DNA from 2 places in the Gordonia sp. NB41Y genome. Region 2 is predicted to be linked to the other one. Evidence: riboswitches for the same ligand, from Rfam matches in the RefSeq annotation. Region 2 holds a riboswitch; the other holds the start of a gene.
What was found. Region 2 has a riboswitch for cobalamin ahead of Q9K23_RS04505 (CbtB-domain containing protein). Riboswitches for the same ligand answer to the same signal wherever they lie in the genome.
Positions count from the first base shown of each region.

Region 1: linked by a shared signal. The riboswitch ahead of Q9K23_RS05310 (ABC transporter substrate-binding protein) and the one ahead of Q9K23_RS04505 (CbtB-domain containing protein) in region 2 are both predicted to bind cobalamin.

Region 1 covers NZ_CP132196.1:1,238,865-1,248,344, forward strand. The annotation lists gene Q9K23_RS05305 (iron chelate uptake ABC transporter family permease subunit) at 1-736, opposite strand, end outside; gene Q9K23_RS05310 (ABC transporter substrate-binding protein) at 747-1,763, opposite strand; cobalamin riboswitch at 1,905-2,114, opposite strand; gene Q9K23_RS05315 (3-deoxy-7-phosphoheptulonate synthase) at 2,171-3,265, opposite strand; gene Q9K23_RS05320 (Lrp/AsnC family transcriptional regulator) at 3,549-3,995, opposite strand; gene rocD (ornithine--oxo-acid transaminase) at 4,093-6,165, shown strand; gene Q9K23_RS05330 (histidine phosphatase family protein) at 6,218-6,841, shown strand; gene Q9K23_RS05335 (thioredoxin domain-containing protein) at 6,847-8,865, opposite strand; gene Q9K23_RS05340 (hypothetical protein) at 8,889-9,188, opposite strand; gene mca (mycothiol conjugate amidase Mca) at 9,185-9,480, opposite strand, start outside.
Region 2 covers NZ_CP132196.1:1,053,669-1,063,148, reverse strand. The annotation lists gene Q9K23_RS04510 (ATP-dependent helicase) at 1-2,969, opposite strand, end outside; cobalamin riboswitch at 3,013-3,150, shown strand; gene Q9K23_RS04505 (CbtB-domain containing protein) at 3,191-3,412, shown strand; gene Q9K23_RS04500 (CbtA family protein) at 3,439-4,260, shown strand; gene Q9K23_RS04495 (histidine phosphatase family protein) at 4,272-4,805, shown strand; gene Q9K23_RS04490 (acyl-CoA dehydrogenase family protein) at 4,909-6,132, shown strand; gene Q9K23_RS04485 (Nramp family divalent metal transporter) at 6,191-7,600, opposite strand; gene Q9K23_RS04480 (molybdopterin cofactor-binding domain-containing protein) at 7,725-9,480, opposite strand, start outside.

The DNA of each region.
Region 1 (9,480 bases), 190 kb from region 2:
TCGCCGCGGCACCGGCCCCGAAGGTGAACGCGTCGAGCGAGGCCGCACGGACCAGACACACCGCGAACCCGAGGCCGGTGGCGACAGCGCACAGCGCGACCTGGTTCCAGGTGACCCCCGACATCGAGCCCAGCAGCCAGAACAGGATGCCGCGGGTCCGCTCGGCGTCGGCCGAGGAGATCACGATGAAGGAGGTGAGCGACGAGAACAGCTGGGTGCCGGCCACACCGGCGAGCACGATCCGCGACGTCCCGCCGCCGGCGCCCATCGCCAGTGCCATCACCACGATGAACGAGACGATGGCACCGGCGAAGGCACCCGCCGACAACGACAGCACCCCGCCGCCCACACCGAGCACCACCACCACGACAGCACCGGTCGAGGCGCCCGAGGAGACGCCCAGGACATACGGGTCGGCCAGCGGATTACGCAGCAGCGACTGCATGATCACACCGCACATCGCCAGGCCCGCACCGCACACCGCCGCCATCAGCGCCCGCGGGACACGCAGTTCCCACACGATGCCCTGCCGGACCGGCGAGAGATCGGAGTCGGGGCCGCCGAGGTGGGCCAGGATCACGCGGTAGACGTCGGCCACCGACAGGTCGGCGACGCCGATGGTCACCGACACCGCGATCGAGGCGACCAATGCGATCGGCCCGATCACCCAGATCGCCGACCGCGCAAGGCCGGACGCCCGCTGCCCGGCCGGCGGACGCTCCAGTGTCGTCGTCATCGTGGGCTTCTCAGCCTGCGAGGTTCCAGCCGCGCAGTCCGGCCGAGACCTTCTCGACGCCGTCGACGGTACGGATGGACGGATTGAGGTCGGCACCGTTGACCACGATGTATCGCTTGTTCTGCACCGCCTCCATCTTGCTGGTCACCGGATTCGATTCCAGGAAGGCGATCTTGCTGTCCAGTGCGTCGCCGTCGATGCTGCGGCGGCTGAGGTCGGCGAGCACGATCGCGGTGGGATTGCGGTCGGCCACGCTCTCCCAGCTCACCTGCGGCCACTCGTCGGTGGTGTCGGCGTAGATGTTCTTCGCGCCGACGGCATCGGAGATCACACCCGACGATCCGCAGCACCCGGCCATATACGGCGTCTGGGTGTCGGCGAACCAGTACACCAGCGAGGTGTTGTCATCGGTCCCGGTGATGGCCGCCGCCGAATACCGTTGCTGCAGAGAGGAGATCAGCTCCTCACCACGGTCGGAGACATCGAAGATCTGGGCGAGCTCGCGGATCTCCTGGTAGATCAGGTCCATGGTCAGCGGTTCCGAACGCGCACCGTCGGCGTTCACGCTGGTCGCCGCGCGTCCCACGCAGTCGGTCGGCGAGAGGTAGGTGCCCACGCCGAGCCGTTCGAACTGGTCGCGGTCGCCGACGCCGCCGGGACCCAGTGTTCCGCCGAACGACGCGGTCACGAAGTCGGGCTCGGTGGCCAGCACCGTCTCCAGCGACGGCTTGTTGTCGGCCAGACGCGGGACCGACTCATTCGCCTGTGCCAGATCGGGTTTCACCGGATCGGTCCAGGTCGCGGTCCCCACCATGCGATCGGCGAGACCCAGCGACAGCAGGATCTCGGTGGAGCCCTGGTTCAGCGACACCACGCGCTGCGGGGCCTGTTCGACGGCCACCGTCTGGCCGCAGTTCTCGATCGAGACCGCCGCCGCGGAGGCCTCGTCACCGTCGGAATCGGTCGAACATGCCACTGCGGCAGCCGCTATCGTCAACGATCCGATGATCGCGAGCGATCGCCGCATCGACGTCTGTGAGATCACGTGACCCACCTGCGCCCTTCGTCATATGCGGGCACACCGGAGCGTCAGGACACCGAGCGGCCACCTACCGCCCAGATGTGAACGCACCGACCATATCCCGCGAGGTCGATGTGCACCGCGGGGGTGTTCCGCGGTCACGTCGGCAGGTCTTCGGACTCCGGACTCCGGCACCTCCGTGCCACCTACCGATGGCCGCTTCCCAGGTCGTCACCGACCCAGTGCCCTGGCCACCATCGTTTCCGTCACCGCTGCGGGGCAGCTCTGGATTCTCACCAGATTCCCTCTTGGCCGGCCGGGACATCTCCCGGCCAGACCGACGCGGGGCGAGCCTATCAGCCACCGGATCGCGACATTTCCGGCACCCACGGCGCCGGGGCGGCACGCAGGTGTCAGCCGCGTGCCAGATCGGCCAGTACCGCGGCGCTGACCTCCCAGTCCATGCACTTGTCGGTCACCGACTTGCCGTAGACGAGCGGCTCGGCGTCCGGCGACTGCGCCCCGGCCTCGATGAAGCTCTCCAGCATCACACCGCTGATGACCGGTTCGCGGCCGGCCGCGCGGGTGGCGCGCACCGATGCCGCGATCTCGGCGGCCACCTGCGCCTGGCGCACATGGTCTTTGCCGGAGTTGGCGTGGCTGGCATCGATCATGACGCGAGCGGGCAGGCCCGCCTTGTCCAGTGCCGCAACCGCATCGGCGATCGACACCTCGTCGTAGTTGGGGCCGGGGGTGCCGCCGCGCAGGATGATGTGACAGTCGGTGTTGCCCGCCGACTCCACCAGTGCACCACGCCCGAAGTCATCGACACCGAAGAAGACATGCTGTGCTGCAGCGGCTTTCACACCGTCGATCGCGACCTGGACATTGCCGTCGGTGCCGTTCTTGAATCCGATCGGCATCGAGAGACCGGAGGCGAGCTGACGGTGTACCTGCGACTCGGTGGTGCGGGCACCGATCGCACCCCATGCCACCGCGTCGGCGATGTACTGCGGGCTGGTCGGCTCGAGGAACTCACACCCCACCGGCAGCCCGAGGTCGATGATGTCGAGCAGCAACGAGCGTGCGGTGCGCAGACCCCGCTCGACGTCGTAGGTCCCGTCCATGCCCGGGTCGTTGATCAGACCCTTCCATCCGACGGTGGTGCGCGGCTTCTCGAAGTAGACCCGCATCACGATCTTGAGGCGGTCGTCGTACTGGGTGGCCAGCGGCGCCAGGCGGCGGGCGTAGTCGATGGCGGCCACCGGATCGTGTACCGAACACGGTCCGACGACGACGAGCAGGCGGTCGTCGGCACCGGCCAGGATGGCGGCGATCTCGTCGCGATCACGCTGCACGGCAACGGCCCGGCGTGCGGTGAGCGGCAGTTCGGTGCGGATGACATCCGGCGACGGGATCGAGCGGAATGCCTTGACCCGACGGTCCGAGGTGTTCTCGACGGTGTCGGTGGACGTCGATGTCCGGGGCAGATCTCCGAGGGTGGTCACGGTGTGCCTTTCGCGGGTGTGAGGGGCCTGTCATCTCGGCCGGCCACCCGCTGTCGTCATCGGAGGCCCTTGAAATGACAAGAGCAGCGACCGTTCTGGTCACTGCTCGGGCTCCGGGTTGTGTGGTGTGCGCAGTCAGCGCTTCATCGCAGGCTCACCCGGAGCCTCGATAAAGCGCCAATAGCCGCGCACGGAGTGGATCACGTCGCCGAGGTTAGCACACGACGACCCGACCCGACGAAACACGGTCGTCACAGGTCACGGCCGTTTGCCGGCGCCGAGCCTACGGATGACCACGGTCGATGAGGTGGCTGAGCACGATGATCGACTCGGTCCGGTCCACCGGACCGGCCTGCCGGATACGTTCGAGGGCCTGCTCGAGGTGGTGCACATCGCGGGCCATCAGTCGCAGGATGGCATCGGCCTGTCCGGTGATCGTCGCCGCCGACACCACCTCCTGGATCGGTTCCCACGACGCCCGCAGGTCTTCCGGCGAGATGTTGCCCCGGCAGAACACCTGCACATAGGCCTCGGTGTTCCACTGCATCGCGGCCGGATCGATCACCGTGGTGAAGCCGGTGATCACGCCGTCGGCGACGAGTCGGTCGACCCGCCGCTTCACCGCCGGCGCCGACAGCCCCACCTGCGCACCGATGTCGGCATAGGTGGCGCGGGCATCGCGGGTGAGGCAGACGAGCACCTTTTCGTCGAGATCGTCGAGCTCGCGCAAGACTTCACCCCTTACCCGCCGACGACGACCGAAATCTTCAACAGAGACGCAATCGGTGACGATTGATTGCGTCAGATACCGACCCTACGCTCGAACTATGACGCTGACCAGCTCGTACTCCGCCGTGTCCGCTCCCCGGATCGCCCACCATCGCACCTTCGCGATGACCCCGCCGACCCACTTCACCGTCACCTACGCGATCAATCCCTGGATGGACCCGACGGTCCCGGTCGACACCGCCCGTGCGCTCGCCCAGTGGGAACAGCTGTGCCGGGTCTATCGCGACCTCGGACACACCGTGCGCCTCGTCGATCCGCAGCCGGGCCTGCCGGACATGGTCTATGCGGCCAACGGCGGGCTCGTGGTGAACGGCCGGGCGATCGCCGCACGGTTCACCTTTCCCGAGCGGGCCGCCGAGGCCGGTCACTACGCCGACTGGTTCACCGCCGCAGGCCTGGGCGAGGTGTACCGCACCGCAGGCACCCAGGAGGGCGAGGGCGACTTCCTCGTGGTCGGCGAGCGCATCCTGGCCGGTACCGGGTTCCGCACCGATCCGGCCACACATGCCGAGGTCGCCGCGATCACCGGGCTGCCGGTGATCACCCTGGAGCTGTGCGACCCGCGGTTCTATCACCTCGACACCGCCCTCGGTGTGCTCGACCAGAACACCATCGCCTACTACCCGCCCGCCTTCTCCGAACCCTCCCGCCGACTGCTGGCGCAGCTGTATCCGGACGCGATCATCGCGACCGCCGCCGACGCCGAGGTGCTGGGGCTCAACCTGGTCTCCGACGGGCGCAACGTCGTGATGACCGATGCCGCACCGGGACTGGCGGCCCGGCTGCGCGAGGCGGGATTCGAGACGATCGGCGTCGATCTGTCCGAACTGCTCGCCGGTGGCGGCGGGATCAAATGCTGCACACTGGAGCTGCGCCCCTCCGACCCCGACCGGCCGGTGCCCCACCGAACGGAGGCAATGATGCCTGATCTCGCCGAACCCCATGTGGCCCACAACTACTCACCGCTACCGGTGACCGCGGCATCCGCCGAGGGCGCCTGGATCACCGATGTCGACGGTCGCCGGTATCTCGACTGCCTCGGCGCCTACTCCGCGGTGAACTTCGGCCACCGCAATCCCGAGATCGTGGCCGCGGCGCGCGCCCAGCTCGATCGGGTCACCTTGACCAGTCGCGCTTTTCGTTCCGATCGGCTCGAACCCTTCTGTGCCGCACTGGCAGAGCTGTGCGGCAAGGAGATGGTGCTGCCGATGAACACCGGCGCAGAGGCCGTCGAGTCGGCCCTCAAGGTGGCCCGTAAGTGGGGCTACGACGTCAAGGGGGTACCCGACGGGCGTGCCGAGATCATCGTGGCCGGCGGCAACTTCCACGGTCGCACGATCACCATCGTGGGCTTCAGCGACGACGACGACGCCCGCGGTGGATTCGGGCCGTTCACACCGGGATTCGTCCGCGTGCCCTACGGCGACGCGGCTGCGGTGGCCGACGCGATCACCGACGACACCGTCGCGGTGCTCGTCGAGCCGATCCAGGGCGAGGCCGGGATCATCGTCCCGCCCGACGACTATCTGCCCGCCGTGCGGGCGCTGTGCACTGACAACCGGGTGCTGATGATCGCCGACGAGATCCAGTCCGGGCTCGGCCGCACCGGCACCACCTTCGCGTGCGAACACTGGGGTGTGGTCCCCGATGTCTACACGCTCGGCAAGGCCCTCGGCGGCGGTATCCTCCCGGTGTCGGCGGTGGTCGCCGACACCGAGGTGCTCGGCGTCCTGCATCCCGGTCAGCACGGCTCGACCTTCGGTGGCAATCCGCTCGCCGCGGCGGTCGGGCACACCGTCGTCCGGATGCTCGCCGACGGCACCTGGCAGGCCCGGGCCGCGTCGCTCGGCACCCGGCTGCACACACGGCTCGCCGACCTCGTCGGTCCCGATGTCCTACAGGTCCGCGGCAAGGGCCTGTGGGCGGGAATCGACATCGACCCGGCACTGGGCACCGGCAAACAGATCTGCCTCGCGCTCGCCGACGCCGGGGTGCTCGCCAAGGACACCCACGGTTCCACCCTGCGGCTGGCCCCGCCGCTGGTGATCACACCCGACGAGATCGACTGGATGGTCGACCGATTCGCCGCGGTGCTGCGCGGGCGCCACTGATCACAGCCGATCGCGGCCCGTCGGTCCACCGGGCAGGACTAGGCTCGGACAGATGACCGACGCCGACCGCACCCGCCGCGTCCTGTTGATCCGACACGGCCAGACCGCCTGGTCGTTGTCGAATCAGCACACCGGACGCACCGACATCGACCTGACGCCACGGGGTGAACAGGACGCTGCGGCGCTGGCGGGCCTCGCCGACCGGATCGGTCTGTGCCGGCCGTATGTGATCGCCTCGCCCCGGCGCCGCGCGCAGCGGACCGCCGAGCTCGCGGGTCTCCATGTCGACGAGACGAGTGAACTGTTCGCCGAGTGGGACTACGGCGACTACGAGGGTCTGACCCGTCTGGAGATCCAGCGCGACCACGAGCCGGGCTGGACGATCTGGACGCATGGCGCCCGCGGTGGCGAGTCGGTGGCCGACATGACGCGGCGGGTCGACGCCGCGGTCGACCATGTGGAGGCGCGGCTACCGGAGTCGGATGTGATCGTGGTGTCCCACGGTCATTTCTCCCGCTCGTTCATCTGCCGGTTCCTCGGCTGGCCGATCACGCAGGGCGCCGCGGTCGACCTGCGTCCGGCCGGATCGGCACTGCTGGCCGAACCCGACGGTGATCGACGGCTCTCGGAACTGCGTGGCCCCGAGGGATACTGGGCCTCGGCCGCATCGATCTGATCGCGTCAGATCCCCTGATCGCGTGAGAACCCCAGTGCCGCAGCAAGTTCCGCGGACGAGGTGACCGGGAGATCGCACACGGCGCCACGGCACACATAGACCGCGTCGGCACCGTTCACCGGTCCCCGATCGGTCAGCAGTGACATCGAATCCCGGCGGCCCGCCACCACGATCGCCCCGCCCGGGGCGAGTTGTCGTGCCCGAGCGGCCAACTCGCCGTCGGTGCCCCCGTCCTGCGCCACCGCCAGCTGTATCGGCCCGGACAGGCGCGCCTGGGTCACGGCCAGCCAGTGCCCGGCCGATCGTGCGACCTTGGCCTGCAGCACCGCACCCCGGGACAACGTCGCATCGAGCAGTCCGGTGTACCGGGCGGCGCGGTCGGGTGTGGCCAGGGTCGACGCCAGGAGCAGCGCCTCGGCCAGCAACGACGCGCCGGCCGGGGTGGCGCCGTCGATCGGGTCGCGCGGCCGGGCGATCAGGTCACCGGCGGGTGCGTCGAACCAGCTGCCCTCCTCACCGGGATCGCCGAAGGTGTCGATCGCGGTGTCGAGGAGGGTGAGAGCCGCGTCGGCCCACCGTTTCTCGCCGGTCGCCTGGTACAGGGTGAACAGGGCGGTGCACAGCGCCGCATGATCGTCGAGGGCCGCGGCCGGACGCCCCACCACACCGCCCAGCGACGACCGGCGCAGGGTGCCGTCGACGATGTGGCGCGCCAGCAGTGCGTCGGCGACGCCGGCGCCCAGGGCGACCCACTCGGCGCGGCGCAGTCCCGTCCCCGCCTCCACGAGCGCGGTCACCGCGAGCGCATTCCAGCCGGTGACCACCTTGTCGTCACGCGCGGGCTGGACCCGGTCGGCGCGTGCGGCGAGCAGCCGGCGGCGGACATCGGCGAACCGGTCCGGGTCGTCGGCGTCGAACCGCAGTTGCAGCGTCGAGCTGCCGTGCTCGAAGGTCCCCGCGGCGGTGACCCCGAACACCTCTGCCGCCCAGGCGCCGTCGTCGAGGCCGAGTACCTCGGTCAGCTGCGTCGGGGTCCACACATAGGTCGATCCCTCCACCCCGTCGGCATCGGCGTCGAGGGCCGAGGCGAATCCGCCGTCGACGAGCAGATCGCGTTTCAGGAACTCGATGACCTCCTCGGTGACGCGGAGGGCGAGCGGTTCACCGGTGCGGCGGGCCAGATGTGCGTACACCCGGAGCAGTTGCGCATTGTCGTAGAGCATCTTCTCGAAATGCGGCACCACCCAGGCGGAGTCGACGGTGTACCGCGCGAAGCCCCCGGCCAGCTGGTCGTAGATGCCGCCGCGTGCCATCGCGTCGCAGGCGCGCACCGCGGCCGCGGCGGCGTCGGGCAGGCCGGTGCGTTCGGTGTGCCGCAGCAGCCCCTCGAGCAGCGCCGACGGCGGGAACTTGGGTGCCCCGCCGAATCCGCCGTTCTCCCGGTCCTCCTCGCCGAGGACCGTGCTCACCGCGTGTGCCGCCAACCGGTCGTCGACCTCGAGTGCCCCGCCCGGCAGCGGCGCGGCGTTGGCGTGCAGGTGGTCGCGGACCTTGGCGCCGACGTTCTCCAGTTCCTCGCGCCGCTCGGTCCATGCGGTGGTGACCGCCGACAGCACCTGCCGGAACGACGGCATCCCGCCCCGCGGTGCGTCCGGGTAGTAGGTGCCGCAGTAGAACGGTTCACCGCCCGGGGTGAGGAAGCAGGTCATCGGCCAGCCGCCCTGACCGGTCATCGCCACGGTCGCGTTCATGTAGATCGCATCGATGTCGGGCCGTTCCTCGCGGTCGACCTTGACGCACACGAAGTCCCGGTTCATCTGTGCGGCGGTGGCGTCGTCCTCGAACGACTCGTGCGCCATCACATGACACCAGTGGCACGCCGCGTATCCCACCGACAGCAGGACCGGGACGTCACGGTGGCGCGCCTCGGCGAGGGCGGCCTCACCCCATTCGCGCCAGGCGACGGGGTTGTCGGCGTGCTGACGGAGATAGGGGCTCGTCGATCCGCCCAGTTCGTTGCGCATCGGCCCTCCGGTGGTGTCGGCGCTCAGGTTCCCGCGGACTTCTTGGCCGCTGCGGTGCCGTCGGCGGCGGCCGAACTCGGGTCGGACGCGTCGGGTGTCACGGTGTCGGTGCCCTCGTCGAAGGCCTGATCGGCCTCGGGATGATCGGTGTCGAAGTTCTTCGGCAGCTTCTTGAGCTGACGGTTCATCGACCAGATGAGCAGCGCGGTGCAGATCAGCAGCACGATGATCACGAGCAGTCCCAGCGGGGACGCCTTGCCGAACTCGGGGCCCTGCGGTTCCTGCTGTGCGGCGAGGATCGTGGTGTACAGAGCGGTGGTCATGGCTGCGCCTCACTTGCTGCGTCGACGCCGGCGAACAGATCGTTCTCCGGGATCGAGGTGGTCACCCGCGTCTGTGCGAGTTCGAATTCCTCGGTCGGCCACAACCGCTGCTGCCATTCCAGGGGTACCGCGAAGAAGATTCCGTTGGGGTCGATCTGGGTTGCGTGCGCCCGGAGGGCGTCGTCGCGCTGCGGGAAGTACTTGCCGCATTCGACCTGGGTGGTCACGCGGGCCATCAGGTCCCCACGGTTGGAGTCCCAGCGGCTGAGCCATTCCTTGAACGGACTCTCCT
Region 2 (9,480 bases):
CCGTCGCGGTGCAACCCGGCGAGAACGGTCGTCACCGTCGCGACCACCTCGGCACCGGTGTCGGGGCCGCGGTCGGTATCGGGGTCGGGATCGGCGTCGGCCCGGAACCGTTGCGCCACGGCCTCGGTGGACAACGGTCCGAGCCAGCGCAGCAGATCCACGACGTCCTCGGCGTCGCGGGCGCGACGTGCCGGATCGAGGCGTTGCAGGCGTGCGGTGACCTCGGCGATCACCGCCGGGTCGAGCAGCTCGCGCAGATCGACGCGGCCGAGCAGTTGCGCGAGCAGCGCGGTGTCCAACGACAGTGCTGCAGCACGCCGTTCGGCGAGCGGGGCGTCGTCGTTGTACATGAACGCCCCGACGTAGCCGAACAGCATCGATGCGGCGAACGGGGAGGGTGTCTGCGTCTCGGTCTCGACCATCCGGACCTTGCGGGTGGCCACCCGCCGCAGCAGGTCGACGAGGGCGGGCAGGTCGTAGACATCCTGCAGGCATTCGCGCACGGCCTCCAGGACGATCGGGAAGTCCGGGAACCTCGATGCCACCGCCAGCAACTGGGCACTGCGCTGGCGTTGCTGCCACAGCGGTGCCCGGCGGCCGGGATCGCGGCGCGGCAACAGCAACGCCCGCGCGGCACACTCACGGAACCGGGAGGCGAACATCGACGATTCGGCGAGGGCATCGGTGATGAGCTGTTCGGCCTCGTCGGGGTCGACGGCGAACACGGCGGCACCGGGTGGGGTGTCGTCGGTGTCGGGCAGGCGGACGATGATCCCGTCGTCGGAGGCGGTGACCGCGCCGTCGAGGCCGAGGGAGGTCTTGAGCTGCACCGAGATCGCCGATGCCCACGGTGCGTGGACGCGTAATCCGTAGGGGGAGTGCAGAATCAGACGCCAGTCGCCGAGTTCGTCGCGGAATCGTTCGACCACCAGGGTGCGGTCGGTGGGTAGATGCCCGGTGGCCTCGCGCTGCTCGGCGATCAGCGCGGCCAGGTTCTCGCGGGCGAAGGCGGTGAGGCCGAGATCGTCTGCACGACGGTCGAGTTCGGTACGGTCGGCGATCTCACCGGTGAATCTGCCGATGGCGGCACCCAATTCGGCCGGCCGGCCGATGCTGTCGCCGATCCAGAACGGCAACCTGCCGGGCCGGCCGAACGCCGGGGAGACCAGGACGCGGTCGTGGGTGATGTCCTCGATCCGCCAGCTGGTGGCGCCGAGGGCGAACACGTCACCCACCCGGGACTCGTAGACCATCTCCTCGTCGAGTTCGCCGACGCGGGCGGCCTTCTCGCCGACCATGAACACGCCGAACAGTCCGCGGTCGGGGATGGTGCCGCCGGAGGTCACCGCCAGCCGTTGTGCGCCGCGCCGCCCCGACAACACGTTGCGGTCGCGATCCCAGGTGACGCGCGGCCGGAGCTCGGCGAACTCGTCGGACGGGAACCGGCCCGAGATCAGGTCGAGGGTCGCCTCGTAGATCGACCGCCCGAGATCACGGTACGGCGCCGACCGCCGGACGGTCTCGAACCAGTCGTCGACGTCGAGGTCGTCGACGGCGGCCGCGGCGATCGTCTGCTGGGCGAGGACGTCGAGCGGGTTGGTCGGAACCGTCAGTTCCTCGATCTCCCCGGCCCGCATCCGTGCGACGGCCACCGTGCAGTGGATCAGGTCGGTGCGATGTTTGGGGAACAGCACGCCCTGGCTGATCTCGCCCACCTGATGGCCGGCGCGGCCGATCCGCTGTAGACCGCTGGCCACCGACGGCGGCGCCTCCACCTGCACCACCAGGTCGACGGCGCCCATGTCGATGCCGAGTTCCAGCGAACTGGTCGCCACCACACAGCGCAGCCGCCCGGTCTTGAGATCGTCCTCGATCTCGGCACGCTGCTCCTTGCTGACCGATCCGTGATGCGCCCGGGCGAGGACGTGTGCGGCGCCGGCGCTCGCCCCGCTGGCCATCACCAGCGCGGGCGCACCACCGGGCACCCGCTGGTTTCGCGCCGGGGGTTCCGGCACCGCGGTACCGGCCCGGTTCTCGGCGATCTCGTTGAGCCGTGCGGTCAGCCGCTCGGCCAACCGTCTGGAGTTGGCGAACACGATGGTGCTGCGGTTGGCCTCGATCAGGTCGACGATCGCCGATTCCACATACGGCCACAACGATCCGGCGGTGGGCGAGAAGGCGTCGTCGAGCTCGTCGAGCCCGCCGTCGGCGTCCGGTGGTGCCGGGATGTTGGCCATGTCCGCCACCGGGACATCGACCCGAAGGTCGAAGGTCTTGGCCGCCGGCGGACGCACCACCGTGCAGTCGGCCGCCCCGGACAGGAATCGGGCCACCACCTCGGGCGGGCGCACCGTCGCCGACAACCCGATGCGCTGTGCGGGACGCTCCAGCAGGCGGTCGAGCCGCTCGAGCGACAGCGCGAGGTGTGTGCCGCGTTTGGTGCCGGCCACCGCATGCACCTCGTCGACGATCACGGCCTCCACCCCGGTCAGCGATTCGCGGGCCGACGAGGTGAGCATCAGATACAGCGACTCTGGGGTGGTGATCAGGATGTCCGGCGGTGTGCGCACCAACAGCCGACGTTGCGCGGCGGGGGTGTCGCCGGAGCGCAGCCCGACGGTGATCGCGGGCTCGGGCTCACCGAGTTCCTGTGCGGCGCGCGTGATGCCGGTCAGCGGCGCCCGGAGGTTGCGCTCGACGTCGACGGCGAGCGCCTTGAGCGGGGAGACGTAGAGGACCCGGGTGGTGCCCCGCGACCGGTCGGGCCGGGCGGCGAGCCGATCGAGCGCCCACAGGAACGCCGACAGCGTCTTTCCGGACCCGGTCGGGGCGATGACCAGCGTGTTGTCGCCGTTGGCGATGGACTCCCACGCACCGGCCTGGGCGGCGGTGGGCGCGGCGAAGGCCCCGGTGAACCACTGCCTGGTGGGCGCGGTGAACCGGGTCAGGATCTGGGCCGGATCGGACACGACGTCCATCATCCTCCAGACCACCGACGGTTCCGTGGTCTGCGTCTTGTGGGAGGAGTATCGTGCTGCCAGACGTTCCTGCGGGAAATCCGGTGTGAATCCGGAGCGGTCGCGCCACTGTGAGTCCATCCGACCAGGTCGGAGGGCGAGTCAGGACGCCGCCGGACGTCGGGAATGTGCATTTCAGCTGGGACGCGTGATCCCACGAAAGGATTGATCCGATGGTTGCATCGACCCATCAGGGCAAAGCGGTGTCGCTTGCCGTGCCCGACCTGTCCGCCGCGTCGGCCGCACTGTGGCTGACCGCGACGCTGGTCCTGGCCGGGATGGCCTACTACTTCCTCGGCTACGACCAGGGCGCGGTGTCGGTCTTCGGTTCCGACACCCACATCCATGAGTTCGTGCACGACGCACGGCACTTCCTCGGCTTCCCCTGCCACTGACGCGGACGGAAACGAGACAACAACACATGGAGAAGAAATTCATCGGCGCAGGCCTGCTCTCGGGCCTGATCGCCGGCATCGTCGCGTTCATCTTCGCTCGGATCTTCATCGAGCCGCAGGTCGCCAAGGCGATCGACTACGAGGGTGCCCGCTCGGAGGCCGAAGAGCACCTGCTCGAAGCCCACGGCGGTCACGTCCACGGTGGTGAGGGCGAGGTCTTCACCCGCACCGTGCAGGAGAACATCGGTGCCGGTGTCGGCACCATCGTCTTCGCGCTGTGCATGGGCGCGTTCTTCGCCGTCGCGTTCACCGTCCTGTGGACCTACATCGGTCGCCACTACCCGGCGACGGACTACCGCTGGGTCGGTGCGGCCCTCGGCGTACTCGGTTTCATCGCGTTCTTCGGTGTGCCGTTCTTCGTCTACCCGGCCAATCCGCCGGCCGTCGGCGACGACGACACCATCGGTGCGCGGTCGGGTGCCTATCTGACCATCACGGTGGTCTCGGTGATCGCGATGGTCGCCGCCGTCGTGCTCGTGTTCTGGCTGCGTCCGCGGTTGGGCGGCCTGTTCGCCGGTGTGCTCGGTGCCATCGGGTTCCTGGTGGTCGTCACGATCACCGCGGCCCTGCTGCCGGAGTTCCACGAGGTGCCCGAGCCGGTGATGGACGGCGAGACCATCCTGTTCCCCGGCTTCCCGGGCGCGGTGATCGGCGACTTCCGGGTCTACGTCATCGCCAACCAGGTGATCTTGTGGACCGTCCTGTCCACCGCGTTCGCCGCGATCCTGGGTCTGCTGACCCGGTCGAAGTCGTCGGCCGGGACGGCGGCGCTCGCCGACGTCCGCTGACGTCGGGACGAATGACGCTTCATCTGATCACCGCCGGTCGGAGCGGCCCCAACAAGGCCCTCCGATTCGGCGGTGATCCGTCTCTGGACGACGCCGGACGCACATCCGTGCTCGCCCTCGCGAACCGGCTGAACGCCGGGCCGGCCGATGCCGATACCCGGCCGATGCTGGTCGGGCCCGATCTGGCGAGCCGTCAGACCGCCGGATTCCTGGCGCCGGCACTCCTGCCGCCGTCCGGGCCACCGACCGTCGACGAGCGGCTGGCCACCCTGGACGTCGGCTCGTGGTCGGGATGCGCGCCCGAGGAGATCGACCCGTCGGCGCTCGGTGCGTTCTTCACCGACCCGTGGTCGGTCCCGCACGGCGGAGAGTCCCTGGCCGCCTTCGTCGCCCGCGTCCTCGCCTGGCGCGACGAGCGCACATCCTCCGACGCCGACCTGTTCGTGGTGGTGGCGATGCCGGTGGCGCAGGCGCTGCTCGCCGGCGATCCGGCGGGCTACTTCGCGGTGGACGTCGCCCCCGCCCATCACTATCCCGTGCCCTGATCGCGACGGTCATCTCTGGACAGCGGCCGGTGACACCTGACACAGTGGGAAACTGAAACGTGTTCTAGTCGACGTCGGGTCGGCGTGTTCAACGGAGGTCTCGATGTTCGAGTGGTCCGAGGAAGACCTGATGGTGCGGGATGCGCTGCGTGCGTTCATCGACAAGGAGATCCGGCCGCACGTCGACGACCTCGAGACCGGGGCCCTGCCGCCCTACGACATCACCCGGAAGCTGTTGTCCACCTTCGGCGTCGACGCGATGGCGGCCGAAGGGCTGGAGAAGGAGCTCGCCGCCGAGTCGGCCGGGGAGCGCACCCCGTCGGGCGGCGGCGCCCTGGGCGGCGGCAACTCGATGTTCCTGATCCTCAACATGGAACTGGCCGGGGTCAGCCTCGGCCTGGTGGCCTCGCTCGGGGTGAGCATGGGCCTGACCGTGTCCACCATCCGCGGCAAGGGCACCCTCGCGCAGAAGAAGCGCTGGCTGCCCGAGCTGGTCACCATGGAGAAGGTCGGCGCCTGGGCGATCACCGAACCGGACTCCGGGTCGGATGCGCTGGGCGGAATGAAGACCACCGTCCGCCGCGACGGGGACGACTACATCCTCACCGGGCAGAAGACGTTCATCACCAACGGCCCGTACGCCGACACCATCGTCGTCTTCGCCAAGCTCGACGACGGCTCGGACACCCCGATCCGCGACCGCAAGGTGCTCAGTTTTGTGCTCGACAAGGGGATGCCGGGTCTCACCCAGGGCAAACCGTTCAAGAAGATGGGCATGATGAGCTCACCGACCGGCGAGCTGTTCTTCGACAACGTGCGCCTGGGCCCGGACCGTCTGCTCGGTGAGACCGAGGACACCGGCTCCGACTCCAAGGGTGCCGAGGGGGCCAAGGCGGGTTTCACCGCCGAACGCGTCGGCATCGCCGCGCTGTCGCTCGGCATCATCAACGAATGTCTGCGGCTGTCGGTCGACTACGCCAAGAACCGCACCCTGTGGGGCCAGGAGATCGGTCGTTTCCAGCTCATCCAGCTCAAGCTCGCCGAGATGGAGGTGGCGCGGATCAACGTGCAGAACATGATCTTCAGCGCGATCGAACGGACCAAGGCGGGCAAGCCGATGACGCTCGCCGAGGCGTCGGCGATGAAGCTCTACAGTTCCAAGGCCGCGACCGACGTCGCGATGGAGGCGGTCCAGCTGTTCGGCGGCAACGGATACATGGCCGAGTACCGCGTGGAACAGCTCGCCCGCGATGCCAAGTCGCTGATGATCTACGCCGGCAGCAACGAGATCCAGGTGACCCACGTCGCCAAGGGGCTGCTCGCCTGATCTGCTGCTCGTCTGACCTGCGCCCGCGATCCCGGGACCGGCGAGGGCCGGCCCGGGATCAGGTGCCGGTGAACACCAGCACGATCAGGGCGAGATTGAGGATCACGATGGCCACCGACGCCACCCCGGCGGCGACCCTCAGCGGCCAGGAATCGGCGAAGGGGCCCATCAGCGAACGATCGGCGGTGAGCCGGCCGAGCGGGATGATGGCGAACGGGATACCGAAGCTCAGCACCACCTGGCTGACGACCAGGGCCCACGTCGGATCCACCCCGATCCACAGCACGGCCAGCGCCGGCAGCAAGGTGACCAGGCGGCGCACCAGCAGCGGTATCCGCTTCTCGAGCAGACCGTCCATGATCGCCGCACCCGCCGACGAACCCACCGAGGTGGCGGCCAGCCCGCTCGCGAGCAGGCCGACGGCAAAGGCGGTGGCCATGCCGGGACCCATCGCGTCGGCGACGGCGTGGTAGGCTCCCTCGATGGTGTCGGTGCCCTCCTTGCCACGGAGGTTCTCGGCGGCGAGGAGCAGCAGGGCGATGTTGACCGCACCGGCGACGACGAGCGCGAGGGCCACATCCCAGCGGGTGGCCCGCAGCAGACGCCGGCGCCGTGTCTCGGTGCGGGTGACGCCATAGCGGTCGATCACCAGTGCCGAGTGCACATAGATCGCATGCGGCATCACCGTGGCGCCCAGCATCGACGCCGCCAGCAGCACCGTCTCGGGGCCATGGAGCCGCGGGATCAGCCCGCCGGCCACATCCGCGGCCGCCGGCGGATTGACGAACAGTCCGGCGAGGAATCCGACCACGATGATCGCCAGCAGGGTCACGATCACCGACTCGAAGACCCGTTGCCTGCGCGGATTCTGCAGCAGCAACACCAGCGTCGAGATCACCCCGACGATCACCCCGCCGACCACCAGCGGCAGGTCGAACAGCAACTGCAGGGCGATGGCCCCGCCCAGGACCTCGGCCAGGTCGGTGGCGATCGCGACGATCTCGGCCTGCACCCAGAACGCGAGACGCCGGCGTCTGCTCAGCCGCTCACCGAGGATCGCCGGCAGGCTGCGGCCGGTGACGATGCCGAGTTTTGCCGACTGGTACTGGATCAGCATGGCGACGATGTTCGCCGCGACCAGTACCCAGACCAGCAGGAATCCGTACCGGGCGCCGGCGGTGATGTTGGCCGCCACATTGCCCGGATCGACGTAGGCCACCGCGGCGACGAATGCCGGACCGAACAGCGCCACCTGGCGCAGCAACCGGGAGCGGGTCCCGCGCAGCTGGGCGGTGGTCCGCGCATCGGCGACGCCGCTGTCCGTACCGACACCGCTGTCCGTACCGACGCCGCTGTCCGTACCCGCACCGCCCGCCATACCGCCACCGGCTGTGTCGATCTCGCCGTCCCGGCCGGAGGCCGGGTCGGGTTCGGACGCGTCGGAGGTGCGCGTGTCGACCTGACTCACCTGCCCAATCTGACACATCCCACAGCGTCGATCAACCTGGGCGAAACAGAAAGTTAGGCTACCCGAAAACAGACGTCGGTATGGTGCCGCCGGGTCGGGTATGCCGAACGGTCGCCGGCCCGGCTCATCCCTGGGCCAGCCGCCAGACCCGGTCCCGCGACATCGGCGTCTCGTAGGGGCGTGCGTCGATCGCGCGCCGGATGGCATTGGCCAGGGCCGGTGCCACCGGGTTGTACGGCGACTCGCTCATCGACTTGGCACCGTAGGGGCCGAGGTCGTCGGAGGTGTCGGCGAAGTACACCTCGGTGTCGGGGATGTCGGCCATCTGCGGGACCCGATAGGTTCGGAACACCGGTGTGAGGGGTACGCCCTTGCCGTCGAGCATGATCTCCTCGTACAGGGCCGCACCGATCGCCTGCGCGACCCCGCCCTCGACCTGACCGAGGCACTGCTGGGGATTCATCACCGTGCCCGCATCGGCGGCGTGCACCGACTGCAGGATCCGGACCGCGCCGGTCTCGGTGTTCACCGCGACTCGGAACCCCTGCACGTTGAATGCGATCGAGCGCAGGTCGCCACGCTCGCTGCCGGAGGCCACCGCCCGCGCACCGTCCGGATGGTCCTGACGATGATCCTCGTCGACCGCGGCGATCAGCTCACCGAAGCCGAGCATCCGGTCGCCGACGGCGGCGCCGTCAGAGCCCAGGCGTACCCGGTCGGGCGTGCTCCCGGTCAGCGACGCCGCCGCCCCGATCAGCGTCTGCCGCAGGGCGAGCGCGGCGCCGTGGACGGCCTTGCCCGCCACCGTGGTTCCCGCCGAGGCGAATGCGCCGGTGTCGTACGGGGCGGCGTCGGTGTCACCGTGGGACACCCGGATGTTCTCGATCTCCGTCGACAGCGCCGACGCCGCGATCTGGGCGTGCACGGTGGTGGTGCCGTTGCCGAACTCGCAGGTGCCCACCCCGACGTGGTAGATGCCGGCGGCGTCGACACCCACGGTCACCGTCGAGAAGTGACCGCGCGGGGCCATCGTCGCGATCGCCGCCAGGGCCATCCCCTCGCCGATCCGCCAGTGGTCGCCGTCGGGCACCGCGTCACCGCCGCCCCGGGCGAGGGCGGACTGGGCGAGGTCGAGGCACTGGTCGAGGCCGTAGCTGCCATAGACGAGGTCTTCCTCGGGCTCCTCGTGGGCGATCAGCAACGGATCGCCCTCGGCCACCGCGTTGATCCGGCGCAGGTCGAACGGGTCGATGCCGAGCCGGATGGCCAGCTCGTCCATCGCGCTCTCGACGGCGAAGATCACCTGGCCCAGGCCGTATCCGCGGAACGCACCCGACGGCGGGTTGTTGGTGTAGACCACCTCCGCGTCGACCCGCTTGACCGGGCAGTTGTAGACCGACACCGACTCCGCGCAGGCATGGAACATCACGCCGATCGCGTGATTGCCGTAGGCGCCGGTGTCGGAGAGCACGTCCACCTTCATCGCGGTGAGCCGCCCGTCGGCATCGGCACCGAGATCCACCGCGACCCGGAACGGATGCCGGTAGGTGGTCCGCGTCATCTCGTCGGTGCGGGTCATCTCGTAGGCGACGGGGCGGCCCGTGCGGAGCACCGCGACCGCGACCAGGTCTTCGGTGAGCAGTTCCTGCTTGCCGCCGAATCCGCCGCCGACGCGGGCGGCGAACACCCGGATCCGCTCGGCGGGCAGGTCCAGGAGCCGGGCGAGCTCGTCGCGCACCAGGAACGGCACCTGGGTGGAGGTGCGGATCACCAGCCGGTCGTCCTCGAGCCAGCCGATGCTGCCGTGGGTCTCCAACTGTGCGTGCGACACCCGCGCGGTCTGCCAGCTGCCGCCCACGGTGACCGCCGCCGTCGCCAGG